Regions from separate parts of the Nitratireductor sp. GZWM139 genome, predicted to be linked through region 2. Evidence: predicted binding sites of a transcription regulator. Region 2 holds the regulator's gene; each other region holds the start of a gene.

Region 1 (3,268 bases), on a different contig from region 2:
CCGACGGCAGGCCGTGGCCGTTGCCGAAACAGTAGATCCGGCTGTGCTCCAGAAAGCGGCCGACAATGGATTTCACGCGAATGCGCTCGGACAGCCCCGGCACCTGCGGGCGCAGGCAGCAAATGCCGCGCACCACGAGATCCACCTCGACACCCGCCTGCCCTGCTTCATAGAGCGCATCGATCACCAGCGGATCAACCAGCGAGTTCATCTTCATCCAGATCTGCGCCGGACGGCCCGACCGGGCATGCTCGATCTCTGCCTGAATGTGGTCCAGTAATCGGTTGCGCAGCGAGAATGGCGACACGGCAATGCGCATTTCGCCATCGGGCTCGGCGTAGCCGGTGATGAAATTGAACACCTGCGCCACGTCGCGCGCGATTTCCGGATCATCCGTGAAATAGGACAGATCCGTATAGATGCGCGCGGTGATCGGGTGGTAGTTGCCGGTGCCCAGATGGCAGTAATTGCGCAGCTTGCCTTCCTCGCGGCGCACCACGAGCGACATCTTGGCGTGGGTCTTGAGTTCGAGGAAGCCGAACACGACCTGCACGCCGGCACGCTCCAGATCGCGCGCCCAGCGGATGTTTGCTTCCTCGTCGAAGCGGGCTTTTAACTCCACCAGCGCCGTGACCGACTTGCCGGCCTCCGACGCCTCGATGAGCGCCCGCACGATGGGGCTGTCATTGGAGGTGCGGTAAAGCGTCTGCTTGATGGCCACCACTTCCGGGTCCAGCGACGCCTGGCGTAGGAACTGCACCACGACATCGAAGGATTCATACGGGTGGTGGACGATAAGGTCCTTCTCGCGGATGGCGGCGAAACAGTCGCCATTATGCTCGCGAATGCGCTCCGGGAAACGCGGATTGTAGGGCGAGAAGAGCAGGTCTTCGCGCGGCACTTTCACGATCTCGGAAATCTGGTTGATCGCCAGCGGCCGCTCCAGAACCGTGATGCGGTTTTCGGCAACGCCCAGCTCGCTGGCGACGAAGTCGCGCAGGCCTTCGGGCATCTCGTCATCGAACTCAATGCGGATCACCGAGCCGCGGCGGCGGCGCTTGAGCGCCGATTCGAAGAGGCGCACCAGATCCTCGGCCTCTTCCTCCACCTCGATATCGCTGTCGCGAATGAGGCGGAACGTGCCCGAACCGATAACCTTGTAACGCGGGAACAGCTTGCCGATGAAAAGGTTGACCACATCTTCCAGCGTGATGAAACGCACCGTGCCATTGTGCACCGGAAGCTGGATGAAGCGCTTGAGCGCCACCGGCAGGCGCAGAAGCGCCGTCATCGGCTCCAGTTCGCCCTCATGCTGGAGTTCGAGCGCAATGGAGAAGCCGAGATTCGGGATGAACGGGAACGGGTGCGCCGGGTCGATGGAAAGCGGCGTCAGAACCGGGAAAATCGCTTCCATGAAGTGATCTTCGAGCCATTGCATGTCGACTGGGTTCAGCGCATCGGCGCGCACCAGCTCAATGCCTTCCTTGCGCAGAAGGTCCAGCAGTGCATTCAGGCTTGCGTGCTGGTCGTTCTGCAGTCCGGCCACCTCGCGCAGCACATGCTCAAGCTGCTCTTCCGGCGTGCGGCCATCGGCGCTGCGCGTGGCGATGTGCTCGCGCACCTGACCGGCAAGACCGGCGACGCGCACCATGAAGAACTCATCGAGATTGTCGGCCGAGATCGACAGGAAACGCAGCCGCTCGAGCAGCGGATGGTTTTCGTTCTGCGCCTCGCCGAGAACACGGCGATTGAACTGCAGCCAGGAGAATTCGCGATTGACGAAACGGTCCGGCCCCACGGCGGCGATCTGCCCAGTCGGTCCGCCATCAACGGAGAATTCTTTCGTGACCGGCTTCAACTGGTTCATGATCCTGCCTGCGCCCCTTGATTTCCACAGCACGGGCCGTTGTCTACTGGTGGCCCAGTGTACCTCGTGACATGGTTTTATGACAGTTTCATATCAGAGGCTTGCAAAGACGCAGTTTATGCTACAAACGCAAGCGACTTTCCAACGCATTCCAAGCGGGAGAAGATGATGGCCGGATCAGCCATTCCCCATTTCCAGAACACCAACGGACACCAGGCAATCGAAATCGGCGTGAAGGAATTCATGTGCGTCGGTGCGAATCCGCCCTTCGATCATCCGCATGTGTTCATCGACATGGGCGATGAGAACGAGCGGGTCTGCCCCTATTGCTCGACGCTTTACCGCTACAATCCGGCGCTGAAGGCGACGGACACGAAGCCCGAGGGCTGCATTTACGACGAAGCGGCCTGATCGGCCCGCAGGCCGATGACGGACGAACCAGCAGCAATCATCGTCGGCGCAGGCGTTGCCGGGCTGACGGCAGCACTTGCCCTGGCGCGGCATGGTCTTGCCTCGCGCATCTATGAGCGTGCGCCGGAACTCCACGAAGTGGGGGCCGGCCTTCAGCTTTCGCCCAACGCAACCCGCCTGCTCGACAGGCTGGGCGTGCTTGAGGAACTGCGCGCTTCGGCCGTGGAGCCGCAGGCCGTCGTTCTCAAGAAGGCTGCGACACTCGCCCCCCTCACCCATGTTCCGCTCGGTGCGGCCGCACAGGCCCGCTGGGGCGCACCTTATCTTGTGGTGCACCGCGCCGATCTGCAGGCAGCCCTTCTGAACCGTGCGCGCCAGCAACCGCTGATCGAGATCGTCACCGGCGCGCTGGCCGAGAAAGCCGATTTCCACGCCGGTCGTCCACGCCTTCAGATCCTGCGGGACGGCGAAAGCGAAGAGGTGCACACGCCCCTCCTGATCGCGGCAGACGGGGTCTGGTCGCATCTGCGCCGCCTCGCCCGCACCGCCGTGCGCAGCCGCTTTACCGGTTACGTCGCCTGGCGCGCGACAGTCCCCGTCGAAGAGGCGCTGGCTGCCGGCGACGGTGCGATCCAGCCCGACCGGGTGACGGCCTTCATGCACCCCAAATTCCATCTGGTCGCCTATCCGATCAGTGGTGGCAAGGCGATCAATCTGGTTGCGATTGTGCCGGGCGAAGTGCCGCTCAACGCCTGGGCGCAGGATGCTGACGACGCGCCGCTGAAAAAGACGCTCGCCAGCGCCAATCCCGCCCTTGCCAGGCTGGCCGCCAGCAGACATGCCTCCTGGACCGTCTGGCCCATCCATCAGGTGGACCCGGCCGATGCCTGGACAAAGCCCGAGGGCCTCGCGTTGATCGGTGATGCCGCCCATGCGGTGCCGCCCTTTGCGGCGCAGGGCGCCGGCATGGCGATTGAAGATGCGACCGTG
Region 2 (3,268 bases):
AGCGCGTATCGCTCCGCACCTTCCTTACCTGCGGCGCTTTTCCCGGGCCGTTTCCGGCTCCCAGTCCAGCGGTGACGCACTGGTGGCTGCGACGCTTGAAGCGTTGATCGCCGATACGAGCATCTTTCCCGAGGCATCGACCGACAAGATCGCCCTCTTCAGGCTCTTCACATCGCTGTTCGAAACGCTGGACGTTCCGGTCCCCGAAGGCACGCCGAGCTCGGCATGGGAAAAGCGGGCCATGAGCAACCTTTCTTCGCTCGCGCCCCGTCCGCGTCAGGCCTTCCTGCTGGTGGCCGTAGAGAATTTCCGGCCGGAAGAGGCTGCGGAAATTCTCGAGACGGATATGAAAGGCATCAACACGATGCTGCGCGAAGCCAGCGAGGAGATTTCCCGTCAGGTGGCGACAGACATCCTCATCATCGAGGACGAGCCCCTGATCGCCATGGACATCGAGGAAATGGTCGAAAGCCTCGGGCATCGCGTGGTCGGCACGGCCCGCACCCACAAGCAGGCGGTCGAAATGTTTGCCAAGACGCAGCCGAAAATGGTGCTGGCCGACATTCAGCTTGCCGATGGCAGTTCAGGCCTTGATGCGGTGAACGAGATCCTCGACGCGGCCACCGTACCGGTCATCTTCATCACCGCCTTCCCCGAGCGGCTTCTGACGGGCGAGCGCCCGGAACCGACCTTCCTTGTGACCAAGCCGTTCAGCCCGGAAATGGTCAAGGCGCTCATCAGCCAGGCGCTCTTCTTCGATCAGCAGGCGCACGCGGCGGCCTGACAGGCCCCCGCTTCTTCACGCGTTTCTCAAAAAAGCCGCCTCCGGGCGGCTTTTCTTTTGCCCAAAATCTCTCCGGCGGAACCAAATCCGAATGCCAGACGTTTAACCGGCATAACTAAACGGAGAGACAGAATGCTATACTGGGCCCTGATATTCCTTGTCGTCGCGATCATCGCCGGCGCACTCGGTTTCGGCGGAATTGCCGGCGCTTCGGCAGGCATTGCGCAGATCCTCTTCTACATCTTCCTCGCCCTGCTCGCGATCTCGCTGATCATGGGCCTTCTGAAACGCGGTCGCTAAACGGCGACGCACACATAAACGAATGCGGCATAAGCGAACCGGACCATCCATGGCTTCCGTTTCGTGAAGACAATGAAAGGAGAAAGCCATGGAACACATCGCTGCACTTCTTTTGATTGTCGGCTGCTCAGGCAATGTGGGGGCCGGCGACACGCGCGAATGCCAGGAACTGCCCGCCCCCACCCCGGTCTACGAGACGTTTGAGGAGTGCGAGGCGGAGAAGCCGGTTGCAATGCGCGAGCTGGAAACCGAAGCGCCGCAGGTTCTCGCCACCTGCGTCTATGTGGATCCCGCACTTGTCTATGACGATGCGATCCTGGAGTGGGACATCACCAGCAATGGCGAGCTGACAGCTTCCATCGAGCCGGTGACGAGCTTTGCCGTGGCGCAGAACGAGCATGCCCGCCCCGGACACGCCGCCACGAAATAACGGGCCACGAAATAACGCGCGAAGAGCTTCAACGAAAAAGCCCCGGTCGAACCGGGGCTTTTTTTAATGGCTGTATCGCGTCTGTCAGGCTTCGCGGATCGCATAGCCCGCGCCGCGAATGGTGCGGATCACATCGGGCAGACGCCCGTGGTTCACGGCCTTGCGCAGCCGGCCCACATGCACGTCCACGGTGCGCTCGTCGATATAGATCGTCTCGCCCCAGACATTGTCGAGCAGCTGGCTTCGCGAGAAGACGCGGCCGGGATGCTGCATCATGAATTCCAGGAGGCGGAACTCTGTCGGCCCGAGACGGATCTCGTTCTTGCGGCGGTAGACACGGTGCGATTCACGGTCGAGCACGATGTCCCCGACCGAGAGAACCGTCGAGAGCACTTCCGGCTTCGCGCGCCGCAGAAGCGCGCGAACACGCGCCACGAATTCCGGCGTCGAGAAAGGCTTCACCAGATAGTCGTCCGCGCCGGTTGAAAGGCCGCGCACACGGTCGCTTTCCTCGCCACGGGCGGTGAGCATGATGATCGGCAGGCGCTCCGTTTCGGGGCGCATGCGCAGCCGGCGGCACAGCTCGATGCCGGAAACGGCCGGAACCATCCAGTCCAGAACGAGCAGATCGGGTACGTTTTCCTGCAGGCGCACTTCGGCTTCATCGCCGCGAGAGATCATCTCGACCTGATAGCCTTCGGCTTCCAGATTGTACTTGAGCAAGACGCAAAGCGGTTCGTCGTCTTCAACGACCATGACCTTGGGGGCAATCATGGCAGGCATTCTCCTCGGGCAGTCTACGGCCGGTTAGACATCGGATTCGACCGTCATCTGTGTTTCGTCAAGCTTCGGCCGCTGGACCGGAAGCTGGGACCCCGTCACCACATAATAGGCATTTTCGGCGATATTGGTCACATGGTCGCCGATACGCTCAAGATTTTTCGCACAGAACAGGAGGTGCGTGCAGGCCGTGATGTTGCGCGGGTCTTCCATCATGTAGGTGAGGAGTTCGCGGAAAACCGACGTGTACTGAATGTCGATTTCCTCATCCTCGTCGCGCAGCCGGATTAACGCCTCGGCATTGCGCGCCACATAGTGCTCGACCACCGAATTGACCTGTTTCAGCACGAGGCCGGCCATCGCGTCGATGGAATGCGCAAGCGTGCGCGGCGTGGCGCTTTCGCCCACGGCGCCGACGCGCTTGGCAATGTTCTTGGCCAGATCGCCGATGCGCTCGAGATCAGCCGCCATGCGGATGGCGCCCACGACGCTGCGCAGATCCTGCGCCATCGGCTGGCGCTTTGCGATGAGCGTGATGGCGCGCTCATCAAGGTCGCGCTGCTTGGCGTCCATGATCGTGTCATCGGAGATGATGCGCTGTGCAAGCGCCGTATCGGAGTGCAGCAGCGCCCTGGTGGAAGCGCGCGTCATCTCGCCGGAGAGATCGCCCATGTCGCGGATGAGGCGGTCGATTTCACCGAGTTCCTCATCGAAGGAGCTGACTGTGTGCTCGCCCATGGTCTGGTTCCTTATCTGTGCGTTTGCCGCGCCGTCAGCCGAAGCGTCCGGTGATGTAATCCTGGGTGCGCTTGTCATCCGGATTGGTGAACATCTTGTCCGTCGGGCCTTCCTCGACCAGATTGCCGAGGTGGAACATCGCCGTGCGCTGCGAGACGCGGGCCGCCTGCTGCATGGAGTGCGTGACGATCACGATCGTGTAGTTCTCGCGCAGTTCGTCAATCAGCTCTTCCACC
Region 3 (3,268 bases), on a different contig from region 2:
CGCCGCGGCCGCCATTGGCCTTCTGAAGCGCGGTTGCGCCGGCCTGAATGGCGAGACGCCCGGCAACCTCGGACATGGGGGCGAGCAGGGGCAGGCCGCCGCGCGCGTCGGTCACGGTTTCATAGGCGATGGCGGTGACGCCGGATGCGATCAGGCCGCGTGTCTGCTCTGGATCGGGCGCAAGGTGGAGATAGGTGTAGAGGATCTGGTCTTCGCGCAGCTGGACCCATTCCGAGGGCTGCGGTTCCTTGACCTTCACGATCATGTCGGATTTGGCGAAGACGTCATCAGCGGTTTTGGCGATGGTTGCGCCAGCGGCGCGATAGGCGTTGTCATCGGCGCCGATGCCTGCGCCTGCGCCGGTTTCCACGAGCACATCGTGCCCATGCGCCACATATTCGCGTACGGACCCCGGCGTAAGGCCGACGCGATATTCGTGATTCTTTATTTCTTTCGGACAGCCGACACGCATCCTTGTCTCCTCCAACATGTGTGCGAATTTTCTGGCTCAATCGATGAGACCACAAAAAAGACCGAACGTCTTTGCGAACTCGTTTGCAGTATCTGGCGATTTTCGCTATTCCTTGCGCGAAATATCGCGTTCGTAGAAGGAAATTCGAAAAATGGCCCTGGATAGGATTGATATCGCCATTCTGGATGCGTTGCAGCAGGACGGGCGGATCTCCAATTCCGCGCTTGCCGAGAAGGTCGGACTGTCGCAATCGGCCTGCTCGCGCCGTCTCGACAATCTGGAGAAGAGCGGCGTGGTCAAGGGATACCATGCCCGGCTTTCGAATGCAGCCCTTGGACATGGTGTAACGGTGATAGTCCATATCTCCTTGTCGGGCCAGTTCGAACGCACGTTGAGCGAGTTTGAGGCGGCGGTGCAGCGCTGCCCGAATGTGGTGTCATGCCATCTGATGGCGGGCGAATATGACTACATTCTGCGGGTCGCTGCGCGGGATCTGCAGGACTATGAGCGCGTTCACAAGGAATGGCTGACGGGCATGCCGCATGTCATCAAGATCAACTCGGCCTTTGCGCTTCGCGAAGTGGTGGACCGCACAGCGCTGGGGCTGAAGCCTGAAATGTCCTGATCCGGGGTCAGGCGGGGACGCCTGACGGCAAAATCTTCTCGCCCGCAGTCAGCCAGCAGTCACTATGTGATCCATCGCAATGTCATGGGGCTGCGGGTAGATGGTCGGCAATTGCGAGAAGGCATAGCCGATGCCCACGACCAGCGGTTTCTTCGCCAGTGCGGCGAGGGTGCGGTCGTAGAAACCGCCGCCATAGCCCAGCCGGTAGCGCGCGGCGTCGAAGCCGACCAGCGGTGAAACCACGATATCAGGCGCGATTTCCGCCTGCGTTGCGGGAACGGGAATGTTCCACACGCCGCGTTCAAGTGTGTCGCCGGGCCGGTAGGGCCGGAAGACGAGCGGTGCGCCCTTTTCGATGACGACGGGGAGCGCGGTCTCTGCTCCCCGCGCTGCGCATCGGGCAAGCCATGGGCGTAGATCCGGCTCCCCCCGGAACGGCCAGTAGAGGCCGATCACCCGGCCGGCGGGATCGCCGATGAGACGGTCGAGCTGATTGGCAATGTCTTCTGCAAGTTCGCTTCGGGTTTTCGCCGGGACGGCGAGACGCTCGGCGATGAGGCGCTCGCGGGCCGCCTTGCGCCAGCGCCGGACATCCGGCCAGTGGTCTGCATCAGCCGCCTGTGCGCCGCTTGCCAGCTCATGCATGAAGCAGGGCGGTGAGGCGTAATCCCGGTCGCCGGAAGAAGTGTTCATCTCTTTTCTCTCCCTCTGCTTTCTCTGCTTTGTTCGTGCAGCGCTTATCAAGACTGCGGGGCGGGCGGCTGATGCGCTTTTCTCGCTGCGACATGTGAAGCGCCGTTTGTGCCATGGCCCTGTCATGCGGGCGTCACGAGTTTTTGCTGGAAGTCTCGCCACGAGAGCGCAATCATGACTGATCGCTGTTTCCGTTTCAAAGATTGAAAGAGAGATGACCATGACCCGACCGCACGCCCTGCTTTCCCGTCGTACCTTCCTCGCCGGATCGGCTGCTGCCGGTTCGCTGGTTCTCATGCATCCGTTTTCCGCACGCGCTTCCGGCAATCAGGCGCATCTGCGCATCATGGAAACGACCGATCTGCATGTGCATGTCTTTCCCTATGACTATTATGCCGACAAGCCCAACGACACGATGGGGCTGGCGCGCACGGCCGCGATCATCGACGGCATTCGCGCGGAAGCCACGAATTCGATCCTGGTGGACAACGGCGACTTCCTGCAGGGCAACCCGATGGGCGATTACATCGCCTATGAACGCGGCATGCGCGAGGGTGATGTTCATCCGGTGATCAAGGGTATGAACACGCTGGGCTATGATTGCTCGACGCTCGGCAATCACGAGTTCAATTACGGGCTCGACTTCATGTTCAAGGTGCTCGATGGCGCGAACTTCCCCTTCGTCTGCGCCAATGTGACCAAGGGCGAGCTCGCTGCCAACGCGCGCGATGACGCGCTTTTCCTGAAACCTTATGTGATCCTTGATCGCAAGGTGAAGGACGGCAATGGCGAAGAGCATCCGATCCGGGTGGGCCTGATCGGGTTCGTGCCGCCGCAGATCATGAACTGGGATTCGAAGCATCTGGCTGGCAAGGCCATGACGCGCGACATCGTGAAGGCCGCAGAGGCCTGGGTGCCGCAGATGCGCGAAGAGGGCGCCGATATCGTGGTGGCGCTGTCGCATTCCGGCATCGGCCCGGCGAAGTATGAGGAGAACCTCGAAAACGCCTCGCTGCTTCTGGCCGGTGTTGACGGCGTTGACGCCATCGTGACGGGGCACAGCCATCTGGATTTCCCCGGCCCGAAATTCGAGGGGCTGGAAGGCGTCGACAATGCGAAGGGCACGATTGCCGGCAAGCCGGCGGTGATGGGCGGTTTCTGGGGCTCGCATCTGGGGCTGATCGACCTGATGCTTGAACGCGACGGCAATCGCTGGATGGTGGTGAACTCCACCTCGGAGGCGCGGCCGATCTTCAAGCGCGTGGAGCGCAAGGCCGAACCGCTGGTGGAAAGCGTGGCCAAGGTGGAAGACGCGGTGCGCGAGGACCACGAGGCGACGCTGAAATATGTGCGCACCGCCGTGGGCAAGACCTCTGCGCCGCTGCATTCCTATTTCGCACTGGTGGCGGACGATCCGTCCGTGCAGGTCGTGAGCCAGGCGCAAACCTGGTACATCACCGACATGCTGAAGGATGGCG
Region 4 (3,268 bases), on a different contig from region 2:
GTCGTAAAGCGAGCCCTCGGACATGACGCGGTCGACGGCAAGCGAAAGCTGGCTGGCGATCTGCTCGAGCGTGATGGCGGGCAGGTTGCGGTCGCCGCGGCGACGGTCGGCCAGAAGCCGGTGCGCGTTCTGGATGGCGGCTTCGCCGCCCTTGACGGCTACATACATGGCTCAGGCCTCCTGGCTGGTGATGCGGGTGGAGCGGGGCAGGGCCGCAAGGCCCTCGCGGCTGACCAGGATCAGGTCGATGCCGCGCGGAAAGCGGGCGTGGTTCTGCGCCCACTGGCGGGTGAAATGACGCGGCATGGGACGGGGCGCGAGGCGCGCCTCGTTTTCGATGCCGGGGCCGTCGAGAACCAGTTCCTCGCCGCCCGAAAGGTCGTTCACCTGAAGAACGAGCGTTGCCGAGCGGTCGGGATATTCCTGCGAGCCCTGGGCAAAGTTCTCCAGCCCGATCAGGTGCTCGGGATCAGCCGCCAGGATGAAATGCGCATCGGCCGGCGTGTTGGCGAGCGGCGCGCCGGTGTGGAAGGCGAGCCAGGCGCGGACCGCCTCATCGCCCGCAAGCGCGGGGTCAAGCCAGATCGGCGTGTCCTGATCGCAAAGCGCCAGCGCGACGGCTGCGGCCTCGGGCGTCAGCGGTGCGGGCGGCTTGGCGAGCGCAATGCCCCTGTGGATCGTGCCGGGCTCGGCCATGGCCTGCATGACGGCGCGAAAAATGGTCTGGGCGTCGAAGACCGGGTTCTGGAAACCGCCTTCGATGGCGATGGAATCGAGCGTCATCAGTCCTCTCCGCGAACCATGGTGAAGAAGTCGACCTTGGTGGCCGCCGTTTCGGCGCGACGGGTCGCGTCAGCCTCGATGCGGCGGGCGCGCAGCGGTGCGAGGATCTTCTCCTCGATCCGGGCTTCAAGGTCAGGTTGCTGGCGCAACGCGTCGATGAGGGCGGCAACCCGCACCTTCATTTTCTCGCGGCCAAGCGCATAGGCGTGGCCAACCTCGCCGCCGGGAAGCTTGACGGTGGCGCGCGTGACGGTGGCTTCGCCGAAGTTGAACGGCGCGCCGCCGCCGCCCATGCGGCCGCGAACGGTCACAAGGCCGGTTTCAGGTCCGCGCAGCGTTTCGGCCTCGTCGGGCAGCCCGGCTTCGTTCCAGAGGTGCATGAGATCGGCGCCGCTCGCCATGGCCAGCACCGCCATCGCTTCGCGCCGCCGCTCGGTGACCGCCTGTCTTTCCTGTCGTGAGACCATGATGTCTCCTTCCTCGTTCGCCAATTTGTCTATTGTTCTAGACAACCAAACATATTATGGGTTTTGCCTAACGGGTGTCCATGACGCGTTGATGACAGCGCAGCCGGGGAGAACGGGATTTTGGCGCAGGCGAAGAAAAAGGAAGCGGTGATCGAGCGGCGCAGCGGCGTTGCGCTCTGGCGGCAGATCGCCGACCGCATGCGGCGCGAGATCAGTGAAGGTCTTCTGGGGCAGGGAGGGCGCATGCCGCCGGAAGTGGCGCTTGCGGAGCGCTTTGGCGTCAACCGGCACACGGTGCGCACGGCGATTGCGGCGCTTGTGCAGGAAGGCGTTTTACGCGCAGAGCAGGGGCGCGGCACCTTTGTCGAGGGACGCAGGCGGCTGGCCTATCCCATCCGCAGCCGTACGCGTTTTTCGGAAGGGCTGGCGGGGCAGTCGCGCGGGCTCGCCGCCGATCTGCTCGATCATGCGGTGGAGCCCGCGAGCCTTGATGTTGCAAAGGCGTTGTGTCTTTCGCCCGGCGCGCCGGTGATCCGGCTGGAGACGCTTTCGCATGCCGATGGACGGCCCGTTTCCCGCGCCCGTGGCTGGTTCGACGCAGAGCGGTTTGCGGGCATGGCGGAAATTTTTTCGCGAACGCGCTCGATCACGGCCTCGTTCCGGGAACTGGGCCTTGCCGATTATCTGCGCCACAGCACCACTGTAACAGCCCGGCACGCAGAAGCGGGCGATCTGAAAGACCTGCAGCTTTCGCCCGGCGCGATCGTTCTGGTGACCATTGCCATCAATGTGGATGCGCAGGGACAGCCCGTGCAGTATTCCGAGACCCGCTTTGCCGCCGACCGTATCGAGTTGCACATACCCGGCGCGGACGAGACCGGCTGAGAGCGCACATCACCCACAACTCACCGCGAAGTGACCGCAGCGCGAGGTGGTTTGCGTTGATTTGATCCGCCCTGACGTGCTCTATCCCAACGGGTTTCAAACAAGGGCAACAAAGGGGTTTCGCTTGCGCGCACTGCTATTCTCGACTGCACTTCTGGCCATTGGCGCGGTTCCAGCCGCCGCCGATACGACGCAGCCCGATCCCTCGAACTGGGATGCGGTTCTGAAGGATGCGCGTGGCGAAACGGTCTATTTCAACGCCTGGGGCGGTTCGCAGAACATCAACGATTACATCGAGTGGGCGGGTGACGAACTGAAAGAGCGCTACGGCGTCACGCTCAGACATGTGAAGCTTGAGGATACGGCCAGCGCGGTCGCCACCGTGGTGGCGGAAAAGGCCGCCGGTCGCGATACGGGCGGAACGGTCGATCTCATCTGGATCAATGGCGAGAACTTTGCCGCCATAAAGCAACAGGGGCTGATCCTCTCGCCGGGCTGGGCGGAAAAGCTTCCCAACTGGGCCTTTGTGGATGTCGAGAACAAGCCGACCATCCGCACCGACTTCACCGTGCCGGTGGAAGGGCTGGAAAGCCCGTGGGGCATGGCGAAACTTGTCTTCTTCTACGACACCGCGCGCATCCATGTGGAAGACCTGCCGCAGGATGCCGACGGGCTGTTGAAATGGGCGCAGGAAAACCCCGGCCGCTTCTCCTATCCGCAGCCGCCGGATTTCATAGGCTCTTCCTTCCTGAAGCAGGTTCTGGCCGAAACGGTCGAAGACCCGGCATTGCTGCAAAAACCGGTCGATGAAGATGCGTTCGATCAGGTGACGAAGCCGCTTTTCGACTATCTCGATGCGCTGAACCCGGCCATGTGGCGCTCCGGCCGTGCCTATCCGCAGAATTACCCGGCGATGAAGCAGCTTCTGGCCGATTCCGAACTCGACATCATCTTCGCCTTCAATCCGGCTGAAGCCTCGAACGCCATTGCCAATGGCGAGCTGCCGGACACGGTGCGTTCCTTCACCTTTCCCGGCGGCACGCTGGCCAACACCCACTTCCTGACCATCCCCTACAATGCTTCGGCGAAGGCGGGGGCGCTGGTGGCTGCCAATTTCCTGATGTCGCCCGAGG

What was found. The regulator PhoB, encoded in region 2, activates phosphate uptake and scavenging genes when phosphate is short. The targets are predictions, from matches to a motif close to TGTCATNNANCTGTCAT.
Region 1: NDI72_RS02010 (RNA degradosome polyphosphate kinase) is a predicted target of PhoB. The motif match lies at 1,947-1,963, and genes of this name have one in related genera.
Region 3: NDI72_RS15500 (bifunctional 2',3'-cyclic-nucleotide 2'-phosphodiesterase/3'-nucleotidase) is a predicted target of PhoB. The motif match lies at 1,911-1,927, and genes of this name have one in related genera.
Region 4: phnF (phosphonate metabolism transcriptional regulator PhnF) is a predicted target of PhoB. The motif match lies at 1,331-1,347, and genes of this name have one in related genera.

Annotation. Positions count from the first base shown of each region.
Region 1 is NZ_JAMQML010000001.1:416,283-419,550, reverse strand. Features, by position in the region: gene NDI72_RS02010 (RNA degradosome polyphosphate kinase) at 1-1,867, opposite strand, end outside; gene NDI72_RS02005 (zinc-finger domain-containing protein) at 2,036-2,278, shown strand; gene NDI72_RS02000 (FAD-dependent monooxygenase) at 2,294-3,268, shown strand, end outside.
Region 2 is NZ_JAMQML010000008.1:25,398-28,665, forward strand. Features, by position in the region: gene NDI72_RS11390 (response regulator) at 1-784, shown strand, start outside; gene NDI72_RS11395 (DUF1328 domain-containing protein) at 917-1,084, shown strand; gene NDI72_RS11400 (hypothetical protein) at 1,173-1,514, shown strand; gene phoB (phosphate regulon transcriptional regulator PhoB) at 1,599-2,285, opposite strand; gene phoU (phosphate signaling complex protein PhoU) at 2,322-3,032, opposite strand; gene pstB (phosphate ABC transporter ATP-binding protein PstB) at 3,067-3,268, opposite strand, start outside.
Region 3 is NZ_JAMQML010000012.1:125,447-128,714, reverse strand. Features, by position in the region: gene ald (alanine dehydrogenase) at 1-472, opposite strand, end outside; gene NDI72_RS15510 (Lrp/AsnC family transcriptional regulator) at 624-1,097, shown strand; gene NDI72_RS15505 (5-formyltetrahydrofolate cyclo-ligase) at 1,146-1,790, opposite strand; gene NDI72_RS15500 (bifunctional 2',3'-cyclic-nucleotide 2'-phosphodiesterase/3'-nucleotidase) at 2,011-3,268, shown strand, end outside.
Region 4 is NZ_JAMQML010000006.1:257,409-260,676, forward strand. Features, by position in the region: gene NDI72_RS09900 (carbon-phosphorus lyase complex subunit) at 1-168, opposite strand, end outside; gene phnH (phosphonate C-P lyase system protein PhnH) at 172-783, opposite strand; gene phnG (phosphonate C-P lyase system protein PhnG) at 783-1,250, opposite strand; gene phnF (phosphonate metabolism transcriptional regulator PhnF) at 1,371-2,135, shown strand; gene NDI72_RS09920 (ABC transporter substrate-binding protein) at 2,260-3,268, shown strand, end outside.